3 regions of the Cryobacterium sp. AP23 genome follow, and region 1 is predicted to be linked to each of the others. Evidence: predicted binding sites of a transcription regulator. Region 1 holds the regulator's gene; each other region holds the start of a gene.
The links. The regulator HspR, encoded in region 1, represses chaperone genes until heat shock. The targets are predictions, from matches to a motif close to AAGTTGAGTCNNNNNGACTCAACTT.
Positions count from the first base shown of each region.

Region 2: the regulator HspR is predicted to act here: its motif matches at 2,454-2,478, upstream of ACU5E9_RS07670 (Hsp20/alpha crystallin family protein).
Region 3: the regulator HspR is predicted to act here: its motif matches at 2,108-2,132, upstream of ACU5E9_RS00930 (ATP-dependent Clp protease ATP-binding subunit).

Region 1 covers NZ_CM133415.1:2,557,777-2,563,698, reverse strand. Annotated here, with positions in the region: gene dnaK (molecular chaperone DnaK) at 1-1,384, shown strand, start outside; gene ACU5E9_RS12075 (nucleotide exchange factor GrpE) at 1,384-2,076, shown strand; gene ACU5E9_RS12070 (DnaJ C-terminal domain-containing protein) at 2,069-3,073, shown strand; gene ACU5E9_RS12065 (heat shock protein transcriptional repressor HspR) at 3,083-3,496, shown strand; gene ACU5E9_RS12060 (LysR family transcriptional regulator) at 3,604-4,542, shown strand; gene ACU5E9_RS12055 (putative quinol monooxygenase) at 4,606-4,908, opposite strand; gene ACU5E9_RS12050 (aldo/keto reductase) at 4,905-5,789, opposite strand; gene ACU5E9_RS12045 (NAD-dependent epimerase/dehydratase family protein) at 5,808-5,922, opposite strand, start outside.
Region 2 covers NZ_CM133415.1:1,614,962-1,620,883, reverse strand. Annotated here, with positions in the region: gene ACU5E9_RS07680 (stealth family protein) at 1-918, shown strand, start outside; gene ACU5E9_RS07675 (phosphodiesterase) at 848-1,786, opposite strand; gene ACU5E9_RS07670 (Hsp20/alpha crystallin family protein) at 1,951-2,394, opposite strand; gene ACU5E9_RS07665 (hypothetical protein) at 2,586-2,801, opposite strand; gene ACU5E9_RS07660 (phosphatase PAP2 family protein) at 2,927-3,763, shown strand; gene ACU5E9_RS07655 (type III polyketide synthase) at 3,824-5,062, shown strand; gene ACU5E9_RS07650 (class I SAM-dependent methyltransferase) at 5,067-5,807, shown strand; gene ACU5E9_RS07645 (FAD-dependent oxidoreductase) at 5,800-5,922, shown strand, end outside.
Region 3 covers NZ_CM133415.1:192,374-198,295, reverse strand. Annotated here, with positions in the region: gene ACU5E9_RS00930 (ATP-dependent Clp protease ATP-binding subunit) at 1-2,068, opposite strand, end outside; gene ACU5E9_RS00925 (hypothetical protein) at 2,201-2,824, opposite strand; gene ACU5E9_RS00920 (carboxymuconolactone decarboxylase family protein) at 2,873-3,190, opposite strand; gene ACU5E9_RS00915 (ATP-binding cassette domain-containing protein) at 3,346-4,182, opposite strand; gene ACU5E9_RS00910 (ABC transporter permease) at 4,179-5,231, opposite strand; gene ACU5E9_RS00905 (substrate-binding domain-containing protein) at 5,228-5,922, opposite strand, start outside.

The DNA of each region.
Region 1 (5,922 bases):
GGAAGACGAGCTCATCCTGGTCTTCGACCTCGGTGGCGGAACCTTCGACGTCTCCCTCCTCGAGGTGGGCAAGGACGACGACTTCAGCACCATCCAGGTGCGTTCGACCGCCGGTGACAACCGCCTCGGCGGCGACGACTGGGACCAGCGCATCGTCGATCACCTGATCAAGCGCTTCAAGGACTCCACCGGCGTCGACGTCTCCAAGGACAAGATCGCCAAGCAGCGCCTCAAGGAAGCCGCGGAGCAGGCGAAGAAGGAACTCTCTTCGAGCATGTCCACCAGCATCCAGCTGCCCTACCTCTCCCTGACGGAGAACGGCCCGGCCAACCTCGACGAGACGCTCACCCGCGCCCAGTTCGAGAAGATGACCGAAGACCTGCTCGACCGCACCAAGAAGCCCTTCCAGGACGTCATCCGTGAAGCCGGCGTCAAGGTCGAAGACATCGCACACGTCGTTCTCGTCGGTGGCTCCACCCGTATGCCCGCCGTGTACGAGCTCGTCAAGGCCGAGACCGGTGGCAAGGACCCGAACAAGGGCGTCAACCCGGACGAGGTCGTCGCCGTCGGCGCCGCCCTCCAGGCCGGTGTGCTGAAGGGCGAGCGCAAGGACGTCCTCCTCATCGACGTCACCCCGCTGAGCCTCGGCATCGAGACCAAGGGCGGCATCATGACGCGCCTCATCGAGCGCAACACCGCCATCCCCACCAAGCGCAGCGAGACCTTCACCACCGCCGACGACAACCAGCCGTCCGTGGCGATCCAGGTCTTCCAGGGCGAGCGCGAGTTCACCCGCGACAACAAGAACCTGGGCACCTTCGAGCTCACCGGCATTGCGCCGGCCCCGCGCGGCATCCCGCAGGTGGAGGTCACCTTCGACCTCGACGCCAACGGCATCGTGCACGTGTCCGCCAAGGACAAGGGCACCGGCAAGGAGCAGTCGATGACGATCACCGGCGGCACCGCGCTGGGCAAGGAAGACATCGAGCGCATGGTGCGCGAGGGTGAAGAGCACGCCGCCGAGGACAAGCGCCGCCGTGAGGCCGCCGAGACCCGCAACACGGCCGAGCAGCTCGCCTACTCGATCGAGAAGCTGATCAAGGAGAACGACGACAAGCTGCCCGAGGACGTCAAGTCCGAGGTTCAGGGCGACGTCGACGCTCTCAAGTCCGCCCTCGCCGGCGACGACGATGACGCGGTCAAGACCGCGTTCGACAAGCTGAACGAGAGTCAGGGCAAGCTCGGCGAGGCCATCTACGCCTCCAGCCAGGCGGATGCCGCCGCCGGCGAGTCCGAGACCGCCGCGCCTGCCGACGACGCCAAGTCGGACGAAGACGTTGTCGACGCCGAGGTTGTCGACGACGAGGACGAAGCGAAGAAGTAATGACAGACACCAACCGTCCGGACGAGAACCGTCCCGAGGACGAGTCTGCTGCTGCGGGAGCGCCCGAATCGGGCGCCCCCGCGGCGGGCGGGCTCGGCGCCGGGACCGACGCAGAAGCCGAACTGGCTGCTGCGGTTGACGCGACCGAGGCATCCGAAGTGCGCCAGGGCGACGAGCCCGCCACCGACGACGCCGCGACCGCCGAAGGCATCGAGGAAGACGAGCTGACCGTGCAGGACATCCTGGACGCGGCCAACCTCGAGGTCTCCGACCCCTCCAGCGAGCACCTCGCCGACCTCAAGCGGGTTACCGCCGAGTACGCGAACTACCGCAAGCGCACCGAGGCCAACCGGGAGATCGAGCGCGAGCGCGTCACCGGTGAAGTCGCCAAGGTGCTCCTGCCGGTGCTCGACGACCTGTACCGGGCCGAGAAGCACGGCGACCTCGAGGGCGATTCCGCCTTCGCGACCATCGCCGCCAAGCTGCGCGCCAGCACCGAGCGGATCGGCCTCAAGCCGTACGGCTCGGTCGGCGACGTGTTCGACCCCACCGTGCACGAGGCCATCTTCCAGCAGCCCAGCGCTGACGTCGAGGTGGAAACCGTCGGCGATGTCGTCGAGACCGGCTACTACCTCGGGTCCTCGCTGTTGCGGGTAGCCAAGGTCGTCGTGCAGGTACCGAGCGATGGCTAGCCAGGACTGGTTCGATAAGGACTTTTACAAGGTTCTCGGAGTCTCGAAGGACGTCTCCGCGGCCGACCTGAAGAAGGCCTACCGCAAGCTCGCGCGCAAGTACCACCCGGACTCCAACCCGGGCAACGCGGCGGCGGAAGCCAAGTTCAAGGAGATCAGCGAGGCCCACTCGGTGATCGGTGACCCCGAACAGCGCAAGGAGTACGACGCCGTGCGCGCCATGGGCGGTGGAGCTCGCTTCACCGCCCCTGGCCAGGGTGGCCAGCAGGGCGGTTTCGACGACGTCTTCGGCGGCATGTTCGGTGGTGGAGCCCGGCAACAGGGCTACTCCTACGAGCAGGCCGGTTTCGACGACATCCTCGGCGGCATGTTCGGTCGCGGCGCCCAGGGTGGTGGTGGCCGGTTCGGCACCTCCACCGGCGGCTTCCGTGGCCAGGGCGGGCCGACCAGGGGACGCGACGTGATCGCATCCACCACGGTCGACTTCATCACGGCCACGCAGGGTGACCAGATCACACTGCAGACCCAGGAGGGTCGGCCGATCAAGGTCAAAATTCCCGCCGGCGTCGCCGACGGGCAGAAGATCAAGCTGCGCGGGCAGGGGCAACCCAGCCCGGACGGCGGCGAGACCGGCGACATCGTGCTCACCGTCACCGTGCGCAAGCACCCGGTGTTCGAACGCGAGGGCCTCAACCTGCGCGTGAACGTGCCGGTGACCTTCGTGGAGGCCGCGCTCGGCGCCACCATCGAGGTGCCCACCCTGGGTGGGCCCCCGGTGAAGCTGCGGGTGGCTCCCGGCACCCCGAGCGGTCGGGTGCTGCGGGTCAAGGGCCGTGGCGTCGTCACGCCGAAGGGCTCCGGCGACCTGCTCGCCGTGGTCCAGGTGGCTGTGCCGTCGCACCTGTCGAAAGACGCCGAGGAGAAGCTGCTCGCGTTCAACGAGGCGCTGCCCAAGGAGAACCCGCGCGACGACCTGCTGCAGCGGGCCAAGGGTTAGCGAACGCCGATGGATGAGAACACCCGGGTCTTCGTGATCAGTACCGCCGCAGAGCTTGCCGGGATGCACCCGCAAACCCTGCGGCAATACGACCGCCTTGGGCTCGTCAGCCCCGGCCGCACGCCGGGCCGCTCGCGCCGCTATTCGATGCGGGACGTGGCCCGGCTGCGGGAGATCGCCGACCTCGGGGCAGAGGGCGTGAGCCTGGAAGGCATCCGTCGGATTCTCGCGCTGGAGGACACCGTGCGCACCCTGGAAAGTCGGGTGGGTGACCTCGAGGCCGCCCTGGCCGACGAGCTGCTCAACCGTCCGGGCCGCCGCGTCTTCGCGGCGGGCCTGGCCGGGGACGTCACCTCGATGCGCGCCGGCACTCGCACCCGCCGTTCCAACCAGATCGTGATCTGGCGCCCCCTCGACAAGTAACCGCGGCACGTAACCCTCGCGAGTTGCCCCGCTGCGGACGAGTTGCCCCGGTACAACGGGGCAACTCGTCCGGACGGGGGCAAGTCGGCGAACCATAGACTTGCTGAATGGAACTGCGCCAGCTTGAGCACTTCGTGACGGTCGCCGACGAACGCCACTTCACCCGGGCAGCGGAGCTGCTGCACATCTCCCAGTCCGGGCTGTCCGCCTCGATCCGGGCCCTGGAGATCGAACTGGGCACCTCCCTGTTCATCCGCAGCACCCGCCGGGTCGAGCTCACCGCCGCCGGCCAGGCTCTGCTGACGGATGCGCTCCGCACGCTCGCCAGCGCCGCAGCCGCCCAGAATGCCGTCGCCGCGGTGCGCGGCCTCATGCGCGGACGCCTGACCGTGGGCGCGGAACCGTGCCTCGGCTCCGTCGACCTGCCCGCCGAGCTGGCCCGCTTCCGCACGGCCAACCAGGGCGTCGAGGTGCGGCTGCGCCAGGTGGGCTCGGTCGAGCTCATCGAGGGCGTCGCGAGCGGCACCACCGATGTGGCCCTCGTCGTGGACACCGGCGACACCCCGCCCGGCGTGCGGTTGCACCGCCTGAGCAGCCAGAAGATGGTGGCGCTCTGCCATCCCGACCACCCGGTGGCGGCGCTGGCCGAGGTGGACCTCGACACCCTGCGCAGCGAGCCGTTGATCGGATTCCAGGCCGGCTGGGGCGCGCACATGCTCGCCCGGCGGGCGTTCGCCGCGGCCGGCTTCGAGTACCGGGCGGCGATGGAGGTCAACGACGTGCACCCGCTGCTCGAGCTGGTGGGCTACAACCTGGGCGTGGCGATCGTGCCCACGAGCTTCGCGCTGAAACGGCCGGACGACCTCGTGGCAGTGCCGTTGCCGGCGAACGTGCCGGAGTGGGCGGTGGCGGTGGCGGTCGCCGACGAGCCGAGCCCCGCGGCGTCGGCGTTCCTCGAACAGCTGCTCGAGGATGTCGCCGCCGCGCAGGCCGGCACGTCGGTGGCGAGCGACCTGCCGGTCGACGCGATCGGCTCGGCCGCCTAGCGCTGCCCTGCCCAGAACGGCTGCTACGACCAGACCGCCGTAGCGACGATCCGGCCGCTGCGGCTAGACGGCCAGGGGGATCCGCCCGGAGAACACGGTCTTCACCGGTGGGGCGGCGAGCGCCTCACCGAGCCGGCTGGCGCCCTCGGGGGTGAGCCGCCACGCGGCGTACGCGTCGTGGTCGGCTGCGCTGGCCCACAGCTCGACGACGATCACGTGGGCGGGGTCGGCGTCGTCGACGATCACCTCGAGTCCCTCGTTACCGGGCCAGGCGCGGGTCGCGGTGAGCACCTCGTTCAGCAGGGCCGGCACGGTCTCGAGCGCGGCCGGGTCCAGCTGCAGGTCGAGGTGCACGATCGCGGTCATGCGGACACCGCCTCGGGGGTCGCGGTTGCGGAGAGCATGGAGAGTTCCTCGTCCGACAGGATGAGATCGGCTGCGCGGGTCGAGTCACGGATACTCTCTGGCCGGCTCGCCCCCGGGATGGGGATCACCCGGGGAGATGCGGCCAGGTGCCAGGCCAGGGTGACGACCTGCGGGCTCACGCCATGGGCATCCGCCACCTGCTGGAACGGCGCGAACCGGGTGCCCAGGTCGGCGGCGGACTTGATGCCGCCCAACGGGCTCCAGGACAGGAACGCGACACCGAGCTCGGTGCAGAGGTCCAGCTCGGGCTGGCTGCTGAGGAATGCCGGCGAGTACTGGTTCTGCACGCTCGCCAGCCGGCCGCCGAGGATCGCGTAGGCCTCCCGGATCTGCTCAGGGTTGGCGTTCGAGATGCCGGCCAGGCGGATGACGCCCTCGTCGAGCAGGTCGCGGATGGCGCCGATGGAGTCGGCGTACGGCACCGCGGGGTCGGGCCGGTGGTGGTGGTACAGGTCGATCGCGTCGCCGCCGAGCCGTTCGAGCGACGCGTGCGCGGCCCGCTTGATGTACTCGGGGCGGCCGTCGACGTACCAGGTCCCATCGCCGGGGCGCAGGTGCCCGCCCTTGGTGGCCACGACCACCTGCGCGGTCTCGCCGCCCCAGGTCGCAATGGCGCGGGCGATGAGGGACTCGTTGTGGCCGACCTCATCGGCGTGCAGGTGGTACGCGTCCGCGGTGTCGAACAGGGTCACGCCCTCCTCGAGGGCGGCGTGGATGGTGGCGATGGAGCGGGCTTCGTCCGGCCGGCCCTCGATCGACATGGGCATGCCGCCCAGGCCGATGGAACTGACGGTGCGGTCGCCGATGAGTCGGGTCTTCATAATGTCCAATCTGTGGGGTCAGGAGAGCGGGGAATGCGCGGCAATCAGCCGGTCGAGGGTGGCGTTCAATTCGGCATCCACGACCTGCTGTTCCGGATGCGCGTCGAACCAGGCGATCGCCTCCCGGAAGCCC
Region 2 (5,922 bases), 940 kb from region 1:
CCGTGGGTGCGCCGAATCTTCATCGCCACCGACTCGCCCGCCCCCGAATGGCTGGTCGACCACCCCCGGGTGACGATCATGAACAGCGAAGACTTCTTCCCCGACACGAGCGGGCTGCCCACCCACAACTCGCACGCCGTGGAGAGCCAGCTGCACCACATCCCGGGGCTCGCCGAGCACTTCCTCTACTCCAACGACGACATGTTCTTCGGCCGTCCGATCGGCCCGGAGCTGTTCTTCTCGCCCGGCGGGATCACCAAGTTCATCGAGGCGCCCACCCGCATCGGCCTGGGTGAGAACGACCCGACCCGCAGCGGTTTCGAGAACGCGGCCCGGGTGAACCGGGCGCTGCTGCGGGAACGTTTCGGCAAGGTCACCACCCGGCACCTCGAGCACACCGCGGCTCCGCTGCGGAAGAGCGTCATGCACGAGATGGAGGCGGAGTTCCCCGAGGACTTCGACCGCACCATGAAGAGCCGGTTCCGTTCGGCGACCGACATCTCGGTCACCAACTCGCTGTACCACTACTACGCGCTGGCCACCGGCCGGGCCGTCGAGCAGACCCAGGCCCGCTCGCTCTACGTGGAGACCACGCTCAAGCTGGCGCTGCGCCAGATGAACAAGCTGCTCAAGCGCCGCGACCAGGATATGTTCTGCCTCAACGACGGCAGCTTCCCCGAGATCAGCGACGAGGTGCGCACCGAGGCCGTCACCGACTTCCTCGAGCGCTACTTCCCGATCGTGGCCCCGTGGGAACGCGAAAGCGTGATCGCGGAAAGCCAGCACGGCGAGGACACCCTCATTGAGAGCGCCCTCGGCTCGGGCTCACACCTGATGAACGGTGACGTTATCGCAGAACCGGGATCGGCCTGGTCATTGGCGGCTCGCGGTACGCGGGGAGAGAACCCGCCGGCATGATCTCGATGCCGGAAGCGCTCAACCGACGAGCGCTTTCGGCGGCGTCGATGTAATCCAGCGCCTCGTAGTCGCCCAGCGGCACCACCGAGTGCAGCACGGTGTCGGAGTAGACGTGCACAAGATTGAATGCCCGGGCACCGTCCCGGCCGCGGGTGCCGCCGACCGGCACATTGAGGTCCTGGGTGTAGCAGGTGGCCGAGGCCACTGACACCGGGATGCCGGCGAAGGTCGCGGTGGACGAGTAGTGCAGGTGTCCGGCCAGGATGCTGCGCACATCCGTGCCGCGCAGCACCTGCGCGAGGCTGGCCTGGTCGCGCAGCTCCACCGCCACCGACAGGTCGAGCATGCTCGGCACCGGCGGGTGGTGCATGGCGAGGATGGTGCCGTCGGGCGCCGGGAAGCTGAGCTGCTCGCTGAGCCACTCGAGCTGGCGCTCGGAGATCTCGCCGTGGTGGCTGCCGGGCACCGTCGTGTCGAAGGTGATGATGCGCAGCCCGCCGACGTAGTCGACGTGGTCGATCGGCGCCAGGCTGGGCTCCTGGCCGAGCAACTCGGTGCGGAAGTTCGCCCGGTTGTCGTGGTTGCCCATCACCCAGAGCAGTTTGGCGCCCATGCGCTCAGCGGCCGGCTCGATGATGCTGCGCAGCTGTGCGTAGGCGTGCGGCTCGCCCTTGTCGGCGAGGTCGCCGGTGATGATGATGGCGTCGGGTCTACCGCCGGACGCCTCGACGTCACGGATCAACCGTTCGACGTGTTTGGCACTATCCACACTGCCGTAGAGGCGATTGCCGTCTGCGAGCAGGTGAGTGTCACTGAGGTGGAGAAGGAAATAATCCGGCCTGGAATATTCGGCCGTTCGAACGCTCACGGAGCTTCCATTCGTTTGGTACTCATGCACTTTACGGGGATTACGCTGCGGATGCTACAAAACCAGTCGATCAGAGAATTATGAACATAGCGTGTACAACACGCGAAATGACGGGACCCGAGAGATTTTTTCCGTCGGGTCCCGTCATTCCTCGCATCCTGGCGCTACTTCTCCAGATGCTTCTCGCCTTCCTTCAGCGTGAGCGTCTCCTGCTTTTCGGTGCTCACCTCGATCTTGCGCGGCTTGGCCGCCTCTGACACGGGGATGGTCACCGACAGCACGCCGTTGGCGTACGTGGCGCTGATGTTGTCAAGGTCGATGCCCTGGCCCAGGTTCAACTGGCGCAGGAACGACCCCGCGGTGCGCTCCCGGGTCAACCACTTCACATTGTCGTGGTTGGCGAGGGTGCGTTCTCCCCGGATGGTGAGCAGCTGGCCATCCACGTCGATGTCGACGGAGCCCGGGTCGATGCCCGGCATGTCGGCGTTGAGCACGTAGACATCGCCGGCCCGGTAGAGGTCCATCGGCATCAGGCGCGGGCCGCGCGTCTCGAAGAGGGCGCCGGCGACACGGTCCAGCTCGCGGAAGGGGTCGTAGTTCATTGCCATTTTCAACTCACTTTCTGCACTATCGTCGGCGCGAGCCCGTCGCCCGGCCGCTGGTTCCAAACTTGAGTCGACTCGACTCAACTGTTAATATTTTGACTCACTTGGGCGGACGTCGCAACCTCATCCATGCCGTGTTTCGCCGTCAGCGAAGCGGATGGCGAGGGGCCGCCAGGGTGCTGGTTTCGACGGGCTCAGGGGTGGGTGAGGCCGGGAGCGGAGGACGGCAGAACCGGGGTTTCTCCCTCGCCGTGCTCGTACGGGGCGCCGGTCTCGTCACTGGCCGAGGCGGCCCGGCGACGCTCCGACTCGAAATCACCCTCGAGGCCCGGGTAGCCGCCGCGATCGAACGAGCGGTCGGCCGCTCGCTCTCGTTCGGGGCGCCGGCGCCTCGCCTTCCAGCTGAACATATTCCGACGCTACGCCGCGCCGCCTCGAAGTCAAGTCACTTTTCGGACACGAACGGCCCGGTGCCCGGCGCCGCGCTCACACCCCTCGTTCACGGTTCACCCATACTCGCGTGGGAAGGTAGAGGGTGCACTCGATTTCCCGTCTCACCCCCACCCGATACATCGGCGCAGCACTGCTCTGCGTCGTGGCCTTCGTTGCGCTGTACCTGTACTTCGTGCGGGACGAAACCGGCCAGGTCATCGACCAGCTGGCCTTCAACGGGGCGGAAGACGGCACCACCGGAATGGCGCTGACGCAGCGTCTGCTCGACCTCATCCCCTCGGTGATGGTCGCGGTCGGGGCGATCGTGAGCATCGTCATCGCCGTCGTCCGGCGGGCCTGGTTCGCCCTCGTCGTGGCGGTGGCCAGCGCCACGGCCGCCGTGATCACCACCCAGTTGCTCAAGAACATCGTCCTCACCCGGCCGGACCTCGGTGTGGACGGCTACGTCTCCAACTCATTCCCGTCCGGGCATACGACGGTGGCCGCAGCATCCGCACTCGTCGTGTTCCTCGTCGCCAGCCCGCACAGCCGCTGGCTGGCCGGCACCATCGGCGCCGCCTTCGCGGTCGCGGCCGGGGTGTCGACCCTGGTGAGCCTGTGGCACCGGCCGAGCGACGTGATCGCCGCGCTGCTGGTGGTGTCGTTCTGGGGGTGTGTCGGCGGCGCCGTGCTCACCCGCTCCGGCGGGCGGCAACGTGCCGCGCGCCGGCCCGGCCCGGCCCGGGTGGGACTGCGGTTGCAAACCTGGATCGCCGTGCTGGCGGCGATCGTCACCGCGGTCGCCGTGGGCATGGGGGCGACGGGGGCGTTCGGAACCTCCGCGGCACCGCTGGCCTACCTCGGCGCCGTCACCGCGATCGTCGCGGTCGGGTTCGCGCTCGCCATCACCGCCACGCGCCTGTTCGACCGACTGCCGTAACCACCGGCGCGCCCCGGCGCAGGGGGTGTGCCCGTGACCGTGTGCGTGTCACACTGGGGCATGGCCGTCACGCTGAGAGCGCTCCAGACCGTTGTACCGCCCACCGTCCTTGTGCAGGAGCAAGTGCGGGACATCTTCGCTGTGCAACCCGGCCTCAGCCGGTTGGCCCAGCGGCTGGTGACCGCCTCGTTCAATCTCTCCGGCATCGACACCCGCCACACCGTGATCGAGGAACTCACCCTCGACTCCACGGCGACGGACCCGCAGTTCTTCGACGCCGCCAGCCAGCGGCTGCTCGTGCCCGGCACCCGCGCGCGCAACGAGCTCTACATCGAGCAGGCCACGAAGCTGTTCGTGGAGGCCGGCCGCCGTGCCCTCGCCGCCTGCCCCGGGCTGGACGCCGCCGACATCACCCACGTGGTGACGGTCTCCTGCACCGGGTTCTACGCGCCGGGCCCGGACTACATGCTCGTGCGGGAACTCGGGCTGGCCCCGTCCACCCAGCGTTACCACCTCGGTTTCATGGGCTGCTACGCCGCGATGCCGGCGCTCCGCACGGCGAAGCAGTTCGTCGAGGCCGACCCGAGCGCCGTGGTGCTCGTCGTCAGCGCGGAGCTGTGCTCGCTGCACCTGCGCACCTCCAGCGACCCGGACACGATCGTGGCCTCGTCGCTGTTCTCGGATGGCGCGGCCGCCGGCATCGTCAGCGCCCGCCCGCCGGTGCCCGGCGAGGCCGCCCTCGTGCTCGACCACTTCGAGACCGTGATCACGCCCGTCGGCGAGAGCGACATGGCCTGGAAGATCGGCGACGAGGGCTTCGAGATGATCCTCAGCTCCTACGTTCCGCACATTATCGACGAGCACATCGAGTCCGCCCTCGCCCCGCTGTTCGGCCGCGACGAGTCCCTCACCCGGGCCCTCGCCGCCGGTGTCGTGGCCGAGGCCGGCGCCGTGACCGCCGACGCCGACGGCACCGCCGCGGCCACGTCCGGGCAGGTGCTCACCGCGACGGCGCCCGGGTCACCGCTCAGCACCGCGATCGCCCATTGGGCGATCCATCCGGGCGGGCGGAGCATCCTCGACAAGACCGAGGCGAAGCTGGGCCTCACCGAGGCGCAGCTGGTGCCGTCGCGGGAGACCCTCCGCACCAACGGCAACATGTCCAGCGCCACCATCCTCTTCGTCATGAAGGCCATCCTCGACGGCGAGGCCACCGCCGACGGCGAGCGCGTCTGCGCGATGGCGTTCGGCCCCGGCCTCACCGTCGAATCCGGCCTGATGACCGTGACGCGCGGCTGAGGCCGTGCTTCCCACGCTCCGCGACCGGGCGGTCGACGCCGTCGAGATCATGGACGACCCGGCGTGCGACCCCGAGGCGCTCCGGCGCACCTACGCCGACTTCCGGCTCGTCAACGCCGTGGTGTCGGGCCTTCGGCACAGCTACCGGCGCGACATCCGGCCGCGCCTGTCGGCCAGTCGCCCGCACGCGCTGCTGGACATCGGCTCCGGCGGGGGCGACGTGGCCCGGGCGCTGGCCCGGTGGGCCGCGCGCGACGGCCTGCGCCTGACCGTCACGGCCATCGACCCGGATGCCCGGGCGCACGAATACGCCACCGGCCAGCCACCGCTGCCCGGGCTGGAATTCCGTCGTGCGCACAGTGGCGACCTGGTGAGCGCGGGGGAGCGCTACGACACCGTTCTCTCCAACCACGTGCTGCACCACCTCGGCGCCGCCGACCTCGGCGCGCTGCTGGCGGATTCCGAACGGCTCAGCCGCGGCCTGGTGCTGCACGGCGACATCGAACGGGCCCCGCTCGCGTACCTCGGCTTCGGCCTGGGCACCTGGCCGTTCTTCCGCGACTCCTATATCCGCGCCGACGGGCTCACCTCGATCCGGCGCAGCTTCACCTTCGCCGAGCTCGAGGCCGCCGCGCCGCCGGGCTGGACAGTGCGCCGGGAGCGGCCCTACCGGCTGGTGCTGCGCTGGAGTGCGCCGGGCGCCGCGGCCGCCGGGATCAAGCAGGACGGGGCAGCGCGTGCGTGACGTGATCATTGTGGGCGGCGGCCCGGTCGGCATCCTGCTGGCCTGCCTGCTGGCCGAGCACGGCCTGGACGTGGAGGTGTTCGAACGCCGCACGGAACCGTCGATGCAGGCGCGG
Region 3 (5,922 bases), 1.9 Mb from region 1:
TGATCACCACGGTGTTGCGGAAGTCCACGGTGCGACCCTGGCCGTCGGTGAGCCGGCCGTCGTCGAGCACCTGCAGGAGCAGGTTGAAGACATCCGGGTGCGCCTTCTCGATCTCGTCGAGCAGCACCACCGAGTAGGGGTTCCGCCGCACGTGTTCGGTGAGCTGGCCGGCCTCGTCGTAGCCGACGTAGCCGGGAGGGGCGCCGACCAGACGGCTGACGGTGTGGCGCTCGCCGAACTCGCTCATGTCGAAGCGCAGCATCGCCTTCTCGTCACCGAACAGGGACTGCGCCAGCGACTTCGCGAGTTCGGTCTTGCCCACCCCGGTCGGGCCGAGGAAGAGGAAGCTGCCGACCGGGCGGGAGGCGTCGCCCATTCCGGTGCGGTTGCGCCGCACTGCCTTGGCGATCACCGTGACCGCATCGTCCTGCCCGATGACCCGCTGGTGCAGGTCGGCTTCGAGCGTGGCGAGGCGTTCGCGGTCACCCGCGGTGAGGCGGCTGGCCGGGATGCCGGTGGCCCGGGCGATGATCGCGGCGATCTCCGCCTCGTCCACCACGGCGGACGGGGCCGACACGCCGGCATCCGACCCCTGCGCGGTCTCGGCAGCCTGGATCTTCTCGGCCAGCGCCTCGGACTCGTCCCGCAACCGGGACGCCTCCTCGTAGGCCTCGGCCGCGACGGCGACGGCCTTCGCCGTCTCGAGCCCGGCCAGCTGCTCGCGCAGCGCGTCGACGTCGACCCGGGAACCGAGCGCAAGGCGCGCGCGGGCGCCGGCCTGGTCGATCAGGTCGATGGCCTTGTCGGGCAGGAACCGGTCGGGGATGTACCGGGCGCTCATCTCCACGGCGGCGCGGATCGCGGCATCCGTGTAGCGCACCGAGTGGTGCTCGGCGTAGCGGCCCGCGAGGCCGGCGAGGATCTGCACGGCGTCGTCGATGCTCGGCTCCCCCACCCGCACTGGCTGGAAGCGCCGTTCGAGCGCGGGGTCCTTTTCGACCTTGCGGTATTCGTTGAGGGTGGTGGCGCCCACGACGTGCAGCTCACCGCGCGCCAGGCGCGGCTTGAGGATGTTGCCGGCGTCCATTCCGCCCTCGCCGGCGCCGCCGGCGCCGACCACCGTGTGTAGCTCGTCGATGAAGACGATGATCTCGTCGCTCCGCTCGCTGATCTCATCCATGGTCTTGGTGAGGCGCTCCTCGAAGTCACCGCGGTAACGGGTTCCGGCAAGCATGGCGGGCAGGTCGAGCGCGATGACGCGCTTGCTGCGGAGTTGTTCGGGCACGAGGCCGTCGACGATGGCCTGGGCCAGGCCCTCGACCACGGCGGTCTTGCCCACGCCGGCTTCGCCGATGAGCACCGGGTTGTTCTTGGTGCGGCGGGAGAGGATCTCGACGGTCTGCTCGATCTCGTCGCTGCGGCCGATCACCGGGTCGAGCTTGCCGGAGCGGGCGCGCTCGGTGAGGTCGATGCCGTAGGTGTCCAGCATCGGGGTGTCGGAGGCGTCGGCCGTGGCCCCGGAGCGTTGCGCCTCGTCGGCGTCGGCCTCCTGGGCGCCGGCCTGCAGGGACTCGGCGGTGACGCCGGACTCGGCGAGGACCCGGGCGGCGGGCGAATCCTGGTTCACCACGAAGGCGAAGAACAGGTGCTCCGGGTCGATGTAGGTGGAGCCGAAGGCGCGGGCGACCTGGTGGGCGTCCAGCAGGGCGCGCTGGGCCGACGGGGTGAGGCCGGGCGCGGACTGGGCCTCGCGGTCGCTGGACTCGGGCAGGCGTTGCTCGGCGTCGGCCGCGATCGCGGCGGGGTCGCCACCGGCACGGCGGATGGCCGAGGCGGCGGGTTCCTGCTCCACCATCACGCGCAGCAGGTGCAGCGCGTCGACGTGGGCGTGGCCGTGGTCGACCGCGAACTGGGCGGCCTGCACGAGGATCTCGTGGGTGCGGCGACTGAGCAGCCGGGTGATCTCAATGGGGCGTCCGCCCTGGGCGCGCTGGCCTTGCAGGTAGCGGGCCAGGAACTCGTCGAACGAACCGTTCTCGGAACCGGACGGGCCGAAGTATGTAGGCAAGAAATCCTCCTGGGGAATCTGAACGAGGAGGGATCCCAAAACTTGAGTGCCCTCGACTCAAGTCAACGTCAGGGCGCTCGTTTCATTCCCGCCCCAAGCTGAGATTCCCCTGAGCGCGATCCGCCGGCCGGTTCAGGAGGAGGTGAGGGAGGCGCAGGCGGGTGCGGCGCGGAAGGACTGGCCGAGGGTGCTCGAGGCATCCTTCATGGCCGTGCCGATCGCCTTCGCAGTGGCTGCGAGGTCGGTGAGCAGAGTGCCGGTATCGGCCACGACGGTTGCGAGCGCGGTCACCAGTGCGACCCCGGTCGCGCCCTCCACCTCGGCCGCGCTGGCCTGCAGCGTCTTGAAAGACTGGTCCACCGTCTCGGTCGTGCTGCGCACCTCCGCATAGCCCGGGTCGTCTCCGGTTCCGGTCGGCGCCGACTTCACCGTATCGACGAGGGTGCCCACCGACGTCGAGATCTGGCCCATCTGGTCGGAGATCGAGGTTGCCGCTTGCGAACCGCCCGCGGCCGCCGCCGCGGCGAGCCCCTGCACCTCGGTCTGCAGCGCCGTCGTGTCGCTGCAGACGTTGCCCGCCCAGGTGACCTGGTCGGCGGTCGGCGCCGTGCCGGTCGCTCCCGGCGACGGGGTGGAACTCGAGGTGGCGCTCGGGGTCGGCGACGGCGACGGGTTACTGTACGCCCCGCCACCACCACCGCCCGAGCATCCGGCGAGGAGCATCAGCACGGCCACGACTACGATCGGCTTCTTCACTGGAGCTGCTCCTCACGGGTTGTGGTGCACGAACGGCCTGCGCCGCCGCTACTGCGTGTCGGACTCGGAGCCGAGTTCGATCGCGAGGTCGAAGGCCTCGACGATCTTGCGCGCCGACGACATCAGCCGCGGGGTGCCCACGATCGGGGCGACGGCGACGAGCACGTCCTGGATGTCGTCGACGGTCAGTCCCATTTCTGCCGCCGGTCCGATGTGCAGAAAGTACGAGCCGGTGGGCGCATCGACCGCGACCAGTGCCGCGATCCGGGCGATCAAGAGCGTGCGCGGATCCAGTTCGGTGCGGTCCAGTGAGACGGCGTTGATGTCCGCCGCCACATCCAGTACCGGGGTTGTTCCCTTGGCCATCAGAATCACTCCTCTTCGGGGCACCGCCCGTGTGGCGGCGGCACCGTCTGCGTTCGCCGGGCACACCGGTCGGTGCGCCCCGTTTCTCGTCGCCGACGGTACAACCATTCCGGGCGGGCCCTTATCCTCCGAAAAAGGTGAAGCGCCCCGCCGGGTCAGCCGCGCTCGATCTCCCGCGCGAGGGAGTCCAGCTCAGCGCCGCCGGCCATCAGCCGGGTGAGCTCCTCGATGCGGATGCCCGTCTTGTCGAATTCGCCCAGGCTGGCACCCCGGTTCAGCACCAGGAACCGGTCCCCGACTGGGTAGGCGTGGTGCGGGTTGTGGGTGACGAACACCACACCGAGGCCGTTGTCGCGGGCATGGGCCACGTAGCGCAGCACGACGCCGGCCTGCTTGACGCCGAGGGCGGAGGTGGGTTCGTCGAGGATGACGACCCTGGCGCCGAAGTGGATGGCCCTGGCGATCGCCACGGACTGCCGTTCACCGCCGGACAGGGTGCCGATCGGCTGGTCGACGTCGCGCAGGTCGATCCCCATGCGGCGGAGCTCCGCGAGCGTGATGGCGCGCATCTCGCTCACCCGCAACCGTGAGAACGGCCCGACGCCCGAGGAGAGTTCGGCGCCCAGGAAGAAGTTGCGCCAGACCGGCATCAACGGCACGATCGCGAGGTCCTGGTAGACGGTGGCGATGCCGGCATCCAGTGCCTGCCGCGGCCCGGTGAAGCGCACGGGCAGGCCGTCGAGCAGCACCTCGCCCGACGAGTGCGGATGCACACCGGCGAGGACTTTCAGCAGCGTCGACTTGCCGGCGCCGTTGTCGCCGAGCACGCACAGCACCTCGCCGGCGCCGACGGCGGTGGAGATGTCGCTGAGCGCAATGACGGACCCGTAGACCTTGCCGATGCCGCGCACCTCGAGGATGGGCGTTGCCCGCCCGTCGCCGCGCACGCCCGCGCCGCTCACGCCCTCGCCGCTCATACTCGCGCCGCTCATGCCCGCACCCCGGCCTGGCGGCGCACCGACAGGTTCACTAGAACCGCGAGCAGCAGCATCCCGCCGAGGAAGGCCTTGAGCCAGTTGTTATCCCACTGAGCGAAGACGATGCCCTGCAGGATCATGCCGTAGATGAGCGCGCCGAGGGCGGCGCCGATCGCCGATCCGTAGCCGCCGGTGAGCAGGCATCCGCCCACCACGGCGCAGATGATGTAGACGAATTCCTGGCCGATGCCGGTGGTGGCCTGCACCGTGGCCACGTCGAACAGCGAGAGCATGCCGACCAGCCAGCCGGCACCGGCTGTGCCCATGAACAGGGCGATGCGGGTGCGCTTCACCGGCACCCCGGTCTGCACGGCGCTCTGCAGCTGGCCGCCGATCGCGAAGATCCAGTTGCCATAGCGGGTGCGCAGCAGCAGCCAGCTCACCAGCGCGGTGATCCCGATCCACCAGAAGATCGACACCTTCAATTCGAGGCCCAGCAGCGGGATCGTCGACCCGAAGATGGCCTTGCCGGTGTCGAAGCCGGGCACCAGGGTCATGTTCTGGATGGCCACCTGGCCGGTGACCAGCTTGGTGCCGGCCAGGTTCAGGCCCTGCAGGATGAAGAAGGTGGCCAGGGTCACGATGAAACTCGGGATGCCGGTCTTCACCACAAGGAAACCGTTGAAGGCTCCCACCGCGAGGGCGATCAGCAGGGCCAGCAGCATGGCGGACCACAGGTTCATGCCCCACTGGGTGGTGAACGCGCCGACGAGTAGGCCGGTGGTGCCGGTCATGGCGCCGGCGGAGAGGTCGAACTCGCCGCCGATCATGAGCATCGCCACGGCGACGGCCATGATGCCGAACAGCGACGCCGAGTACAGCCAGGTGGCCGCGCCGGCCGGGCTGAGGAACGCCGTGGTCGCGAGGGAGAAGTAGGTGAAGATCGCCAGGGCGGCGACGAGGGCGCCCATCTCGGGCCGGCGCAGCAGGCGCGCGACCGGATGCGTCGCCGCCAGTCGTTCGTCGCTGCCCGGCGCCTTCCGGGGTGGGGTGAGCACGGTCATCGGGTACCTTGGCCGGCGAACGCCGCCACCTGGCCGGCGTTCTCCTTGGTGACGAAGCCCGGGCCGGAGTAGACCGGCTGGCTGCCGCCGACGACGTTGCCGTTGGTGTAGAACAGCTCGAAGAAACTCACCGGCAGGTAGCCCTGCAGGTAGGGCTGCTGGTCGACGGCGAAGAGGATGCTGCCGTCCTCGATCAGGCTGGTGACGTCGGCGGACACGTCGAAGGTGCCGATCTGGGCGTCGCTGCCGGCCTCGGCAGCGGCCTGGGCGGCGGCCACTCCCACGGCGGAGTTGAGGGTGAGGATCCCGTCGATGCTGGGGTCGGTCAGCAGGGCGCTCTTGATGGTGTTCTGCGCATCCGCGACGTTGGCGATGTCGACCTGCACGTTCGTCATGGTGCCGTCGAGGGTGTCGGCAGCGCCCGCGCAACGGTCCTCGAGCCCGGCGTTGCCGGCCTCGTGGATGACGCAGATGACCTTGCCGGCGCCGGCTTCGGCGAGTTTGGTGCCCGCGCCCTGGCCGGCGAGGTATTCGCCCTGGCCGACGTGGGTGATGGCGCCCACCGCGGCGGATTCTTCGGCTCCGGAGTTGATGGTGATGACCGGGATGTCGGCGGCGGCGGCATCCTGCAGCGCCCCGGTGAGGCCGTCGGGGTTGGCCATCGAGACGATGATGCCGTCGACCTTGGCGG